DNA from 2 places in the Microbispora sp. H10830 genome. Region 2 is predicted to be linked to the other one. Evidence: predicted binding sites of a transcription regulator. Region 2 holds the regulator's gene; the other holds the start of a gene.
What was found. The regulator LexA, encoded in region 2, represses DNA repair genes until DNA is damaged. The targets are predictions, from matches to a motif close to TCGAACANNTGTTCGA.
Positions count from the first base shown of each region.

Region 1: the regulator LexA is predicted to act here: its motif matches at 2,531-2,546, upstream of ruvC (crossover junction endodeoxyribonuclease RuvC).

Region 1 covers NZ_JABBWX010000004.1:55,596-62,521, reverse strand. The annotation lists gene pdxT (pyridoxal 5'-phosphate synthase glutaminase subunit PdxT) at 1-436, shown strand, start outside; gene HHX35_RS12620 (YebC/PmpR family DNA-binding transcriptional regulator) at 440-1,192, shown strand; gene eis (enhanced intracellular survival protein Eis) at 1,305-2,492, shown strand; gene ruvC (crossover junction endodeoxyribonuclease RuvC) at 2,603-3,205, shown strand; gene ruvA (Holliday junction branch migration protein RuvA) at 3,202-3,822, shown strand; gene ruvB (Holliday junction branch migration DNA helicase RuvB) at 3,937-4,986, shown strand; gene yajC (preprotein translocase subunit YajC) at 5,250-5,606, shown strand; gene secD (protein translocase subunit SecD) at 5,696-6,926, shown strand, end outside.
Region 2 covers NZ_JABBWX010000016.1:62,207-69,132, reverse strand. The annotation lists gene HHX35_RS44000 (cellulase family glycosylhydrolase) at 1-1,266, shown strand, start outside; gene lexA (transcriptional repressor LexA) at 1,360-2,076, opposite strand; gene nrdR (transcriptional regulator NrdR) at 2,508-2,972, shown strand; gene HHX35_RS33160 (vitamin B12-dependent ribonucleotide reductase) at 3,092-5,983, shown strand; gene HHX35_RS33155 (alpha/beta fold hydrolase) at 6,095-6,901, opposite strand; gene HHX35_RS33150 (MFS transporter) at 6,913-6,926, opposite strand, start outside.

The DNA.
Region 1 (6,926 bases), on a different contig from region 2:
GACCACGATGTGGAAGCTCGCCACCATCTTCGAGCTGCTCGAACCGCTGCGGCTGCGGATCAAGGAGGGCATGCCCGCCTACGGCTCGTGCGCCGGGATGATCATGCTGGCCGACCGGATCGAGGGCGGCATCGAGGGCCAGGAGACGCTCGGCGGCATCGACATGGTGGTCCGGCGCAACGCCTTCGGCCGCCAGGTCGACTCGTTCGAGGCCGATCTCGACTTCGCCGGGCGCGGGACGATCAGGGCCGTCTTCATCCGGGCGCCCTGGGTCGAGTCCGTGGGGCCCGACGTGGAGGTGCTGGGCCGCACCGAAGCTGGGGATAGGATCGTCGCGGTCCGACAGGGACCGTTGCTCGCGACGTCCTTCCACCCGGAGCTGACCGGCGACGCGCGAGTGCACTCGTATTTTGTCGAAATGGTGAGGGAGCTCTAGGCGATGTCCGGCCACTCCAAATGGGCGACGACGAAGCACAAGAAGGCGGCGCTGGACTCCAAGCGCGGCAAGCTTTTCGCCAAGCTCATCAAGAACATCGAGGTCGCGGCCAGGACCGGCGGGCCCGACCCGGACGGCAACCCCACGCTGTTCGACGCCATCACCAAGGCCAGGAAGAACTCGGTCCCGATCGACAACATCGAGCGGGCCCGCAAGCGCGGCGGCGGCCTCGAGGCCGGCGGCGCCGACTGGCAGACGATCATGTACGAGGGCTACGCCCCCGGCGGCGTCGCGGTCCTCATCGAATGTCTCACCGACAACCGCAACCGCGCGGCGTCCGAGGTGCGCGTGGCGCTGACCCGCAACGGCGGCTCGCTCGCCGACCCCGGCTCGGTGTCGTACATGTTCAACCGCAAGGGCGTCGTGATCGTCCCCAAGGGGTCGCTGACCGAGGACGACGTGCTCATGGCCGTGCTCGACGCGGGGGCCGAGGAGGTCAACGACCTCGGCGAGAACTTCGAGGTGATCTCCGAGGCCTCCGACCTCATCCCCGTGCGCAAGGCGCTGCAGGACGCGGGCATCGACTACGAGTCGGCCGAGATGAGCTTCGTCCCGACGCTCAACGTCCCGCTGGACGAGGACGGCGCACGCAAGATCTTCAAGCTCATCGACGCGCTCGAGGACAGCGACGACGTCCAGAACGTCTGGGCGAACTTCGACGTGAGCGACGAGGTCATGGAGAAGGTCGAGGCCTGACGCCGGAGGCGGGCACGGGCCCCGGATCGGCGGAGAGCTTCGGGCCCCAGCTCGGCGAGGGGGCGGAAAACCGGTGGCAGAGGCCGCCGGGGCCCGCATAGCTTGGCCGGTTGTGGAAATCCGTCATCTCACGAGCGACGACCTGGACGCCGTCCTCGACAACCGCAGGCGCGCCTTCGGCCCGCTGTCCGGCGGCGGCGCCGAGACCTGGCGCAAGCTCGTCTCCCCGATGCTGCCCGAGGGCCGTTACCTGGGCGCCTTCGACGGCCCCCGTCTCGTCGGCACGGCCAGGATCAACCCGTACGTCCAGTGGTGGCACGGCCGCCCGCTGTCCATGGGCGGCGTGGCGGGCGTGACGGTGTCGCCGGAGGACCGCGGCAGGGGTGTGGGCCGGGCGCTCACGCACGCGGCCATCGAGCGCTGCGCGGAGCTCGGCCACGCGGTCTCCGCGCTCTACCCGGCCACCACGCCGGTGTACCGGAGCGCGGGCTACGAGCACGCCGGCGTGCTCCAGCGGATCACCGTGCCCGCCGAGGCGCTGCGTACGCTGGGCGGCCCCGGCGGCGCGGCCGGCGCGGTCAAGCTGCGCCGCATGGGCCCCGCCGACGCGGCCGAGCTCGTGGCCCTGATCGGCAGGGTGCACGCCGCCACCCGCGCGAGCGGGCCGCTGTGCTTCGACGAGCGGACCTGGCGGCTGTGGCTGGAGGACGACGACGACTTCTGTTACCTGGCCGAGGACGGGTTCGTCGTCTACCGGTGGAGCGACGGGGACATCGAGGTCGACAACCTGCTGGCGGGGTCGGAGGCGACGGCCAGGGCCCTGTGGTCGATGGTCGGCAGCGCCTCGACCGTCGCGAAGTCGGTGACCGCCTGCGTCGACCCCGCCGACCCGGTGCTCTGGATGCTGCGGGAGCGGTCGAAGGACGAGGTCACCCAGACCCGGTGGATGTTCCGGCTGATCGACCTGCCCGCCGCGGTCGAGGGGCGCGGCTTCCCCGCGGGGGTCCGCGTCGAGACCCCCGTCGAGGTGACCGACTCCCGGCGCCCGGGCAACGCGGGCACGTGGGTGCTGCGGGTGGACGGCGGCGCCGGCTCCGTGACGCGGCGCGACGCGGCGCGTGGTGAGGGGGCACACGAGGACGCGACGCGGCTCACGATCGGCGGGATGTCCGCGCTGTTCGCCGGCGTGCCCACGGCCACGCTCCGCCGCGCCGGCCTGCTGAGCGGCGGCTCTCCCGACGCCGACGACGCACTGGACGCCGCGTTCGGCTGCGCCGCGTACATGATCGACTACTTCTGACGCGCCCGCGCGGCCGCTGATCGCGATAGAGTGACCGACCGAACAGATGTTCGGCGCAGCGGCGGCCGCGCCGCCGGGATCAGGGAGGCGTGCCGGTGCGGTTGCCCCAACTGCGGGTGATGGGCGTGGACCCGGGGCTGACGCGATGCGGTCTCGGCGCCGTGGAGGGCCGTCCCGGCGCGCCGCTGAGCCTGCTGTCGGTCGGGGTGGTCCGCACCCCGGCCGACGACGACATCGGGTCCCGGCTGGTCGTCATCGAGGCGGAGATCGAGCGCTGGCTCGACGAGATCAGGCCCGACGCGGTCGCCGTCGAGCGGGTCTTCGCCCAGCACAACGTCCGTACGGTCATGGGGACGGCCCAGGCGTCGGCCGTCGCGATCGTCTGCGCGGCCCGGCGGGGGCTGCCGGTCGCGCTGCACACGCCCAGCGAGGTCAAGGCCGCCATCACGGGCAACGGCAACGCCGACAAGAAGCAGGTCGGCACGATGGTCACCCGGCTGCTGCGGCTCGACGCCATGCCCAAGCCCGCGGACGCGGCCGACGCGCTCGCCCTGGCCATCTGCCACGTCTGGCGCGGCGGCGTGCAGCACCGCCTGGCCGACGCCCTGGCCCGGGCCCGTTCCGGGGGTGCGGGGCCCGCGGGCTCTGGTAGGACTGGGAGGCCCGGCGAGGTCGCGGCCGGGCGTCCGGACCGGGGAGGGAGCACGCGGTGATCGCATCCGTTGCGGGGCAGGTGGCGGCGATCGGAGCCGACAGCGCCGTGGTCGAGGTGGGCGGCGTCGGGATGCTCGTCCACTGCACCCCGGGCACCCTGGCCGGACTGCGCGTCGGCGAACCCGCCCGGCTGTCGACCTCGCTTGTTGTCCGCGAGGAATCGCTCACGTTGTACGGCTTCGCCTCCGACGACGAGCGCACGGTCTTCGAACTGCTCCAGACGGCCAGTGGGGTCGGGCCGCGCCTGGCCCTGGCCATGCTCGCGGTCCACGCGCCCAACGCGCTGCGGGTCGCGGTGGCGAGCGCCGACATCAAGGCCCTGACGATGGTGCCCGGCATCGGCCAGAAGGGCGCGCAGCGCATCGTGCTCGAACTCAAGGACAAGCTCGGCACCCCGGCGGCGGCCGTCGACGCCGCGATCAACGGCGCGGCGGCGGCGCCCGTCTGGCGCGACCAGGTCCATGCGGGACTGGTCGGGCTCGGCTACTCGTCCAGGGACGCCGACGAGGCGGTCGCTGCGGTCACCGCGGAGGCCGAGGCGGAGGTCGCCGCCGGTCGCACCCCGCGGGTGGCCGCGCTGCTCAAGTCCGCCCTGCGCGCGCTGAGCGTGCGGTGACCTCGTGAAGGGCCGCGCCTCGCCCGCCGTGCGGGGCGCGTGGCGGGCTGATGGTTCGATGAAAGTTTCACCGGGAAGCGGACGGATCCCGGCAGGTCGAGCGGATGGTGTCGAGTGAGCTTCGAGCGGGATCTCGTGTCGCCGGAACCGGAGGGCGACGAGCAGGCGATCGAGGCCGCGCTGCGCCCCCGGCGCCTGGACGAGTTCATCGGACAGGGCCGGGTGCGCGAGCAGCTGTCGCTGGTGCTGGAGAGCGCCCTGCGCCGCAACCGCCCGCCCGACCACGTCCTGATGAGCGGCGGCCCCGGGCTCGGCAAGACGACGCTCGCCATGATCATCGCCTCCGAGCTCGGCGCGCCGCTGCGGATGACCTCAGGCCCGGCGCTGGAGCGCGCGGGCGACCTCGCCGCGATCCTGTCCACGCTGACCGAGGGCGAGGTCCTGTTCATCGACGAGATCCACCGCATGGCCCGCCCGGCGGAGGAGATGCTCTACCTCGCGATGGAGGACTTCCGGGTGGACATCGTCGTCGGCAAGGGCCCCGGCGCCACCTCGATCCCCCTCGACATCGCCCCGTTCACGCTGGTCGGGGCCACCACCCGGGCGGGGCTGCTGCCCGCGCCGCTGCGTGACAGGTTCGGCTTCACCGCCCACATGGACTTCTACGAGGTGGCCGAGCTGGAGCAGGTGCTGCGGCGCTCCGCGCGGCTGCTGTCGGTGGAGCTGCCGGACGAGGGCGCCCACGAGATCGCCCGCCGCTCGCGCGGCACGCCCCGCATCGCCAACCGCCTGCTCCGGCGGGTGCGCGACTTCGCCGAGGTCCGCGCGGAGGGCGTGATCACCCGGGAGGTCGCGGCGGCGGCGCTCAACCTCTACGAGGTGGACGCCGAGGGACTGGACCGGCTCGACCGGGCCGTGCTCGACGCGCTGCTGCGCAAGTTCGGCGGCGGCCCGGTGGGCCTGTCGACGCTCGCGGTGGCCGTGGGGGAGGAGCCGGAGACCGTCGAGGTCGTGGCCGAGCCCTTCCTGGTGCGGCAGGGGCTGCTGGCCCGCACCCCGAGGGGCCGCGTCGCCACCGCCACCGCCTGGGCGCACCTCGGCCTGACTCCGCCTCCTGACGCCGTCGGCTCCGTGGCGGTGCCCACGCTCTTCGACGACGCCTGAGCGCCCCTCCCGCCACACTTTGCGCCGGCGCGGCGGATGGAAGCGGAAACCAGGGCAAAGAGGTAACAGACCGATTGCGAAGCCCATGAAACGGGAACTTTCCTGCCCGTCGAGCCGTGGGTTCGTTGCCGGGCTTCTGCGGGCTCGAATACACTGCGTGGCTTGACTGGCCGCACCCGCGAGAAGTCGCGGTGGCCCGCGTGTGAAGCGCACAAGACCTCCGGCGTCAGGCCGGTTCATCACGTTACGGAAGGGTGGCCCCCGTGGGTAACAACCCGCTTGGGACGTTCCTGCCACTGATCTTGCTGGTAGTGGTGTTCTACTTCCTCCTGATCCGCCCCCAGCGCAAGCGGCAGCAGGAGCAGGTCCAGATGCAGAACTCCCTCACCCCGGGCGTCCGGGTCATGACCACGACAGGCCTGTTCGCGACGGTCGTCGCACTCCAGGACGACGACGTCGTGCTGGAGGTGGCCCCCGGCGTCGAGACCCGCTGGGCCAAGGCGGCGATCGGCAGGGTGCTCACTCCCGTGGACGAGGTGACGGACGAGGAGGCCGAGGAGACCGTGACGGACGGTTCCGACACGGGGAACGGTGACGATACGAGCACCAAGCAGTCCTGAGTAGGCTGATCACAACCTTTCGACGAAAGAACTGACCTCCAGTGGCCCCACCGACCAGTAGCCAGAGCAAGCCTGGACGCACACTCCTGTTGCTCCTTGCGCTCATCCTCGTCATGGGCGCGACGGTCGCCCTCCAGAAGGCGTTCGTCCCCAAGTTCGGCCTCGACCTCGCGGGCGGCACCACCGTGACGCTCACGCCGGTCATGGCGAACGGGAAGACGCCGTCGCAGGAGAGCCTCGACCGAGCCGTGACGATCATCCGGCAGCGCGTCAACGGCACCGGCATCTCCGACGCCCAGGTCGCGAAGTCGAACGACAACATCGTGATCCAGATCCCGGGCGCGGGCCGTGACGAGGCGCTGCGGCTGGTGTCGACCACCGCCGAACTGCGCATGCGGCAGGTGCTCGCGGTGGCCGCCGCCACGAACCAGCCGGCGCAGGTGCCCACCGCGGCTCCCACGCCCAGCGGGTCGGCGGCGGCGACGCCCGCGGCCACTTCGAAGGCGTCCACGCCGGCCAGGGAGAGCGGGGCCCCGAACGGCAACGCGTCTCCGGCGGGCCGTGCCCTGTCGAAGGCGCTGACCGCGCCGTCGCCGGAGCCGAGCACCTCGACGAGGGCCACGAACCACCGCAGGGCGGGCGCAGGGACCGCCCGCGCCAACCGGGCGAAGGCGTCGCCCTCGGCCGCTCCCAGCCCCACGCCGACGGCCGCTCCCCAGGACACGGGCGACCCACTGGCCGGTCAGGACACCAGCGGCATCGACCCGGCGCTGCTCGCCGAGTTCCGCACGATCGACTGCACCGCGAAGAACCGCGGCCAGGGCGCCGTCGACGACCCGAACAAGCAGATCGTCGCCTGCAGCGACGACGGCTCGGCGCGGTACATCCTGGACAAGGCCGCGGTGCAGGGCACCGAGATCAGCGGCGCGCAGTCGGGCACCGACCCCACCACCGGTGAGTGGATCGTCCAGGTCGACTTCAAGTCCAAGGGCGCCACGCAGTTCGCCGACATCACCCGGCGCATCACGAGCCTGCCGGCCCCGCGCAACCAGCTCGCCAACGTGCTGGACGGCGTCGTCATCGTCGCTCCGACGATCGAGGAGGCCATCCCCGGCGGCAGCGCCCGCATCTCCGGCAGTTTCACCCAGAAGACCGCCACCGAGCTGGCCGACCAGCTCAAGTACGGCGCGCTGCCGCTGAAGTTCCAGCAGAGTTCGGTCGTGTCGGTCTCCTCGACCCTCGGCCAGGACCAGCTTCACGGCGGTCTGATCGCCGGCGCGCTCGGCCTGATCGTCGTCATGATCTACCTGCTGCTCTACT
Region 2 (6,926 bases):
CTCGACAAGGTCGTGGACTACGCGGGCCAGAAGGGCATGCGGATCATCCTCGACCGGCACCGGCCGACCAGCGCGGGCCAGACGGCGCTGTGGTACACCTCGGGCGTCCCCGAGTCCACCTGGATCAGCGACTGGAAGTCGCTGGCCCAGCACTACGCCGGCAACACCACCGTCATCGGGGCCGACCTGCACAACGAGCCGCACGCCGACGGCACCAACCCGAACGCGACCGGCTCCTGCTGGGGCTGCGGCGACGAGTCGCGCGACTGGCGCCTGGCGGCCGAGCGTGCGGGCAACGCCATCCTGTCCGTGCAGCCCAACTGGCTGATCTTCGTGGAGGGCGTGAGCTGCCCGAGCGGCGGCCTGTCCAACGTCTGGGACAACGACACCAGCAACGACGAGGACTGCGGCTGGTGGGGCGGCAACCTCACCAAGGCGGGCCAGTACCCGGTGCGGCTGAACGTGGCCAACCGGCTCGTCTACTCGCCCCACGAGTACGCCACGTCGGTCTACCACCAGGCGTGGTTCGACGACCCGTCGTACCCGGCGAACATGCCGGCCATCTGGGACAAGTACTTCGGCTACCTGTACAAGCAGAACATCGCGCCGATCATGGTGGGTGAGTTCGGCACCACGCTCGCCAGCAACACCGACAAGATCTGGCTCCAGGAGCTCATGAAGTACATGGGCAGCGGGGTGAACGGCATGTCGTTCACCTACTGGTCGTGGAACCCCAACTCGGGTGACACGGGCGGCATCCTGAAGGACGACTGGGCGACGGTCGACCAGGCCAAGCAGAGCATCATCTCGCCCTACCTGATCCCGCCGACCGGTGGCGGTAACCCGACGCCGCCGGTGTCGCCCTCGGCCTCGCCGAGCGTGTCGCCGTCGGCGTCTCCGTCGGCTTCCCCGTCGGCTTCCCCGTCGGCGTCTCCGTCCGCGTCTCCCTCGTCGCCGGGCGGGAAGACCTGCACGGCCACGTACAAGGTCGTCAACCAGTACTCCGGCGGCTTCCAGGGTGAGGTCACGGTGAAGGCGGGTTCCTCGGCCATCTCGGCCTGGACCGTGAAGTGGGCCTTCCCGAACGGCCAGAGCATCAGCCAGCTCTGGAACGGCACGCTCAGCGCGAGCGGGTCGAACGTCACGGTGACGAACCTGTCCTACAACGGCGCGCTGGGCGCCGGGGCCTCGTCCACCTTCGGCTTCAACGGCAGCTGGTCGGGCACCAACGGCGTTCCTTCGCCGGTGAGCTGCACCGCCTCCTGACGGCGGACCGAACACGGCACAGCACAAGCCCGGCGCTCTCGTGAGCGCCGGGCTTGTCCCTGTGCGGCGTCCGGAACCGGCGAGCCGCTGCTGCTACAGCTTGCGCAGGACGGCCGTGACCTTGCCGAGCACGGTGGCCTCGTCACCGGGGATCGGCTCGTAGTTGGGGTTGTGCGGCACCAGCCACACGTGCCCGTCCTTGCGCTTGAACGTCTTCACGGTGGCCTCGCCGTCGATCATGGCGGCCACGATGTCGCCGTTGTCGGCGACCGGCTGCTGCCGCACCACGACCCAGTCGCCGTCGGCGATGGCGGCCTCGATCATCGAGTCGCCGGAGACCTGGAGCAGGAACAGCGTGCCCTCGCCCACGAGCTGCTTGGGCAGCGCGAACACGTCCTCGATGCTCTGCTCGGCGAGGATGGGACCACCGGCCGCGATGCGGCCGACCAGCGGCACGTAGGCCGCGGTGGGCCGGTTGAATCCGGCCTCCTCCTCGGAGGTGGCGTCCGGGTCCACCCACAGCACCGGCTCGCCCGGCAGCCGGACCTCCAGGGCCCGGGGCCGATGCGGATCACGCCGGAGGTAGCCCTTACGCTGGAGCGCCGTGAGCTGGTGCGACACGCTGGAGGTGCTGGTCAGCTGGACCGCTTCCCCGATCTCCCGCATGGAGGGCGGATAGCCGCGCTGCTGGACCGAGTCGCGGATCACCTCGAGGATCTTCCGCTGCCTCGGGGTGAGGCCAAGCGAGTCGCGCCTGCGAACCGCGAGGTCGCTGACGCCATCCGCTTGCTCACTTCGGTCACTCACGATGCCACCTCTCAATCCGTGTTCCTCATGTCGCACAGAGCGACCGTACCGCGATTCAAGATCACCGTCAAACAATTGTTCGATATCCAGCGAAATCGCCGATCTCGCCGTCCGTCTCATCGTACGGGAGTTCGATCGATCCCGTGTTCGATTTACCCGATCTTCTCTGGTCGTAGTACGCCCAGGTCAGAAGCCGTACGGAAATCGGCAGGGAAAGGCGCGTAAAGGGCGTATTCCACGACGGGCGGGGCAGTTGACGCGGCCGTGACTGGAGGTGCGACACGCGCGCCGAGCAGGCACTTCCTCACCCAGGGCCGGTTCGACTTGCGTTCAAGGTCGGGCGCTCCTACGGTTGGACCACAACATCTAGTAGTCACAGCTGTGTAAGTTCACCACACCTTGTGTTCCGGATGTGCGTTCAGGGAGGCGATGAAGTGCACTGTCCGTTCTGTCGCCACCCGGACACCCGGGTCGTGGACAGCCGTGCGGCCGAGGACGGGGCGGCGATCCGCCGTCGGCGCACCTGCCCCGAGTGCGGGCGCAGGTTCACCACGCAGGAGACCGTACTGCTGATGGTGAGCAAGCGCAGCGGGGTCACCGAGCCGTTCTCCCGGGAGAAGGTCATCGCCGGCGTGCGGCGGGCCTGCCAGGGACGCCCGGTCAGCGAGGACTCCCTCGCCCAGCTCGGGCAGCGCGTCGAGGAGAGCATCCGGGGCACCGGCGCGGCCGAGATCGCCTCCCACGAGGTGGGCCTGGCCATCCTGGGCCCGCTCCGCGACCTCGACGAGGTGGCCTACCTGCGCTTCGCGTCGGTCTACCGCAGCTTCGAGACGCTGGCGGACTTCGAGGCGGAGATCGAGCGGCTCCGCGCGGCCCACAGCACGGTGGGCGAGGAGTAGGCGCCTTCCGGGGGGCCGGGACGAGGCGGGCGGCGGCGCGCGACGGCGCGGCGCGACGATGTGGTTATAACGAGCGTGGTCGGAGAAGGGGCTCCATCGGGCCCTGGGAGGGGGAAGTCATGACGGAGACCGTGAGCGGCACCGTGTCGGGTGTGGGGGGCCGGCCGGGCAAGCGCCCGCGCAAGGGCCTGAAGATGAAGCGCATCTTCACCACCCCGGGTGTCCACCCGTACGACGAGGTCCGCTGGGAGCGGCGCGACGTCGTGATGACGAACTGGCGGGACGGCTCGGTCAACTTCGAGCAGCACGGCGTGGAGTTCCCCGACTTCTGGTCGGTCAACGCGGCCAACATCGTCACCACCAAGTACTTCCGCGGGGCGGTGGGCACCCCGCAGCGCGAGTCGAGCCTCAAGCAACTCGTCGACCGGGTCGTGGGCGTCTACACCAGGACCGGCGTCGAGAACGGCTACTTCGCCTCCGAGGAGGACGCGGAGATCTTCGACCACGAGCTCAAGCACGCGCTGATCCACCAGACCTTCAGCTTCAACTCCCCGGTGTGGTTCAACGTCGGCACCCGCTCCCCCCAGCAGGTGAGCGCCTGCTTCATCCTGGCCGTGGACGACACGATGGAGTCGATCCTCGACTGGTACAAGGAAGAAGGTGTGATCTTCAAGGGCGGCTCCGGCTCCGGGGTCAACCTCTCCCGCATCCGCTCGTCCAAGGAGCTGCTGTCCAGCGGTGGCACGGCCAGCGGCCCGGTCTCCTTCATGCGCGGCGCCGACGCCTCCGCCGGCACCATCAAGTCGGGCGGCGCGACCCGCAGGGCGGCCAAGATGGTCGTCCTCGACGTGGACCACCCCGATATCGAGGAGTTCATCGAGACCAAGGCGCGCGAGGAGGACAAGATCCGTGCGCTGCGCGACGCCGGGTTCGACATGGACCTCGGCGGCAAGGACATCGTGTCCGTGCAGTACCAGAACGCCAACAACTCGGTGCGGGTCTCCGACGAGTTCATGCGGGCCGTCGAGGACGGCGGGCAGTTCGGCCTGCGGGGCCGGCTGACCGGCGAGGTCATCGAGGAGGTCGAGGCGCGGTCGCTGTTCCGCAAGATGGCCAAGGCCGCCTGGGAGTGCGCCGACCCCGGCCTGCAGTACGACGACACGATCAACGACTGGCACACCTGCCCCGAGACCGGGCGCATCACGGCCAGCAACCCCTGCTCGGAGTACGTCCACCTGGACAACTCCTCGTGCAACCTCGCGTCGATCAACCTGCTGAAGTTCCTGCGCGACGACGACTCCTTCGACGTCGCGACCTTCGTGAAGGTCACCGAGCTGATCATCACCGCGATGGACATCTCGATCACCTTCGCCGACTTCCCGACGCAGAAGATCGCCGAGACCACCCGGGCGTACCGCCAGCTCGGCATCGGCTACGCCAACCTGGGCGCGCTGCTCATGGCGACCGGGCACGCGTACGACTCCGACGGCGGCCGGGCCATCGCGGCCGGGATCACCTCGCTGATGACCGCCGTGTCCTACCGCCGCTCGGCCGAGATCGCCGGGATCGTCGGCCCGTACGACGGCTACCAGCGCAACGCCGAGCCGCACAAGCGGGTCATGCGCAAGCACGCCGCGGCCAACGACGACCTGCGCACCCTCGACGACATGGACAAGAGCCTGCACACAGAGGCCACCCGGCAGTGGCAGGAGTGCCTCAGGCTCGGTGAGAAGAACGGCTACCGCAACGCCCAGGCGTCGCTGCTCGCCCCGACCGGCACCATCGGCCTGATGATGGACTGCGACACCACCGGCATCGAGCCCGACCTGGCGCTGGTGAAGTTCAAGAAGCTCGTCGGCGGCGGCTCGATGCAGATCGTCAACCAGACGATCCCGCGGGCGCTGCGCCGGCTCGGCTACCTCGAGGAGCAGGTCGAGGCCATCGTCGAGTACATCGCCGAGCACGGCCACGTCGTGGACGCCCCCGGCCTGCGGCCGGAGCACTACGAGGTGTTCGACTGCGCGATGGGCGAGCGGGCCATCGCCCCGATGGGCCACGTCCGGATGATGGCGGCCGTCCAGCCGTTCCTGTCCGGCGCGATCTCCAAGACCGTGAACCTGCCCGAGTCGGCCACGGTGGACGACATCGAGCAGGTCTACCTGGAGGGCTGGAAGCTCGGCCTGAAGGCCCTGGCCGTCTACCGCGACAACTGCAAGGTCGGCCAGCCGCTGTCGGTCGCGAAGAAGACCTCCGAGGAGGTCCCCGCCGAGACCTCCGCCGAGAAGGAGCCGATCGTCCAGGTCGTGGAGGTCGCGCGGCCGACCAGGCGGCGGATGCCGAACCAGCGGCCGAGCACCACCACCCGCTTCACCGTGGGCGGCGCCAAGGGCTACATGACCGCCTCGTCCTACCCGGACGACGGCCTGGGCGAGGTCTTCCTCAAGATGTCCAAGCAGGGCAGCACGCTCGCGGGCGTGATGGACGCCTTCTCCGTGGCGATCTCGATCGGCCTCCAGTACGGCGTGCCGCTCGACACGTACGTGCAGAAGTTCGTCAACATGCGCTTCGAGCCGGCGGGCATGACCGACGACCCCGACGTCCGGATGGCGCAGTCCGTGATGGACTACATCTTCCGGCGGCTCGCGCTCGACTACCTGCCGTACGAGGACCGGGCGGCCCTGGGCATCTTCTCCGCCTCCGAGCGGGCCGCGCAGCAGCGCGGCGAGGACCCGGCCGCGCTCCAGGACGTGGACACCGCCGCCCTGGCGCAGTCTGCGCCCATCGAGAAGGCGCAGTCCGCGCCCGTCGAGGCCAAGCCCGCCGAGGGGCCGTCCGCCGGGCAGGTCGTGCCGGTGGCGGTGCCGGAGCCGCGCCGGGTCGGCGCCTCGCTGGAGAGCCACCAGGGCCGTACGGCGGACGCGCCGCTGTGCATGACCTGCGGCACCAAGATGCGCCCGGCCGGCAGCTGCTACGTCTGCGAGGGCTGCGGCAGCACCAGCGGCTGCAGCTGAGACAGGCGATCGCGCGTGGTCTCTCCATGACGGATGCCTCCCACCCGGGTTCGGGTGGGAGGCATCCGTCGATCCGACTGTCGTACCTCCGTGCGATCGTTTTCGGGAACCTCAGACCGTAGCGGTCACGCGGTCCAGGTGGTCGGTGATGACCGCGGTGAACGCGGCGGGGTCCTCGAACGGCAGGCCGTGCCCGCCGGGGACCGTCACGAGGTCCGCGTGCGGGATCAGCCGGTGGAGCCCGCGCTGGTGGTGCGGCGGCACGATCCGGTCGTCGGCGCTGGAGACGATCAGCGTCGGCGCGGACACGCGTGGCAGCAGTTCCGTGATGTCGACGGAGATGTCGGCCAGAGCCTGCCTGGCGAACCCCTCCTCCGTCCCGTCGAGAGAGGCCGTGAACGCGGCGGCGGCCTGCTCGAAGTCCTCCGGTGAGCGGGCGCGCAGCGTGGCGTCGCCCATCGCGGTCACCTGGAGCAGCCGGGCGAGCAGTTCCCTGTCGGTGCGCACCAGGCGGATCCACAGGTCCATCTGGAAGGCCATCCACGGGTCGGTCCTGGCCCATCCGGCGTGCGCGGTCAGCGACAGCACCTTCTCCGGCCGGATGCCGGCCGCCGCCAGCGCCACGACGGCGCCGAGCGAGTGGCCGACCAGGTGGAACCGCTCCAGGCCGGCGTGCCCGGCCACGCCGAGCACCTGGGCGACCAGGTCCTCCACGTGGATCGGGCCGCCTCCGTCGACGGTGGCGCCCGAGCCGGACAGGTCGGGGGCGACCACGGTGAAGCGATCGGCGACGGCCTCGATGAGCGGGGCCCAGTTGGTCTCGCCGGTGGCGCCGGTGCCGTGGACGAGTACGAGGCCGGGCCCGGTTCCGGTGACGAGATAGTTGACGGTGCCGGAGCCGACGGTGACGACAGGCATGGTCGTTCCTTTCACGTGGTGACCC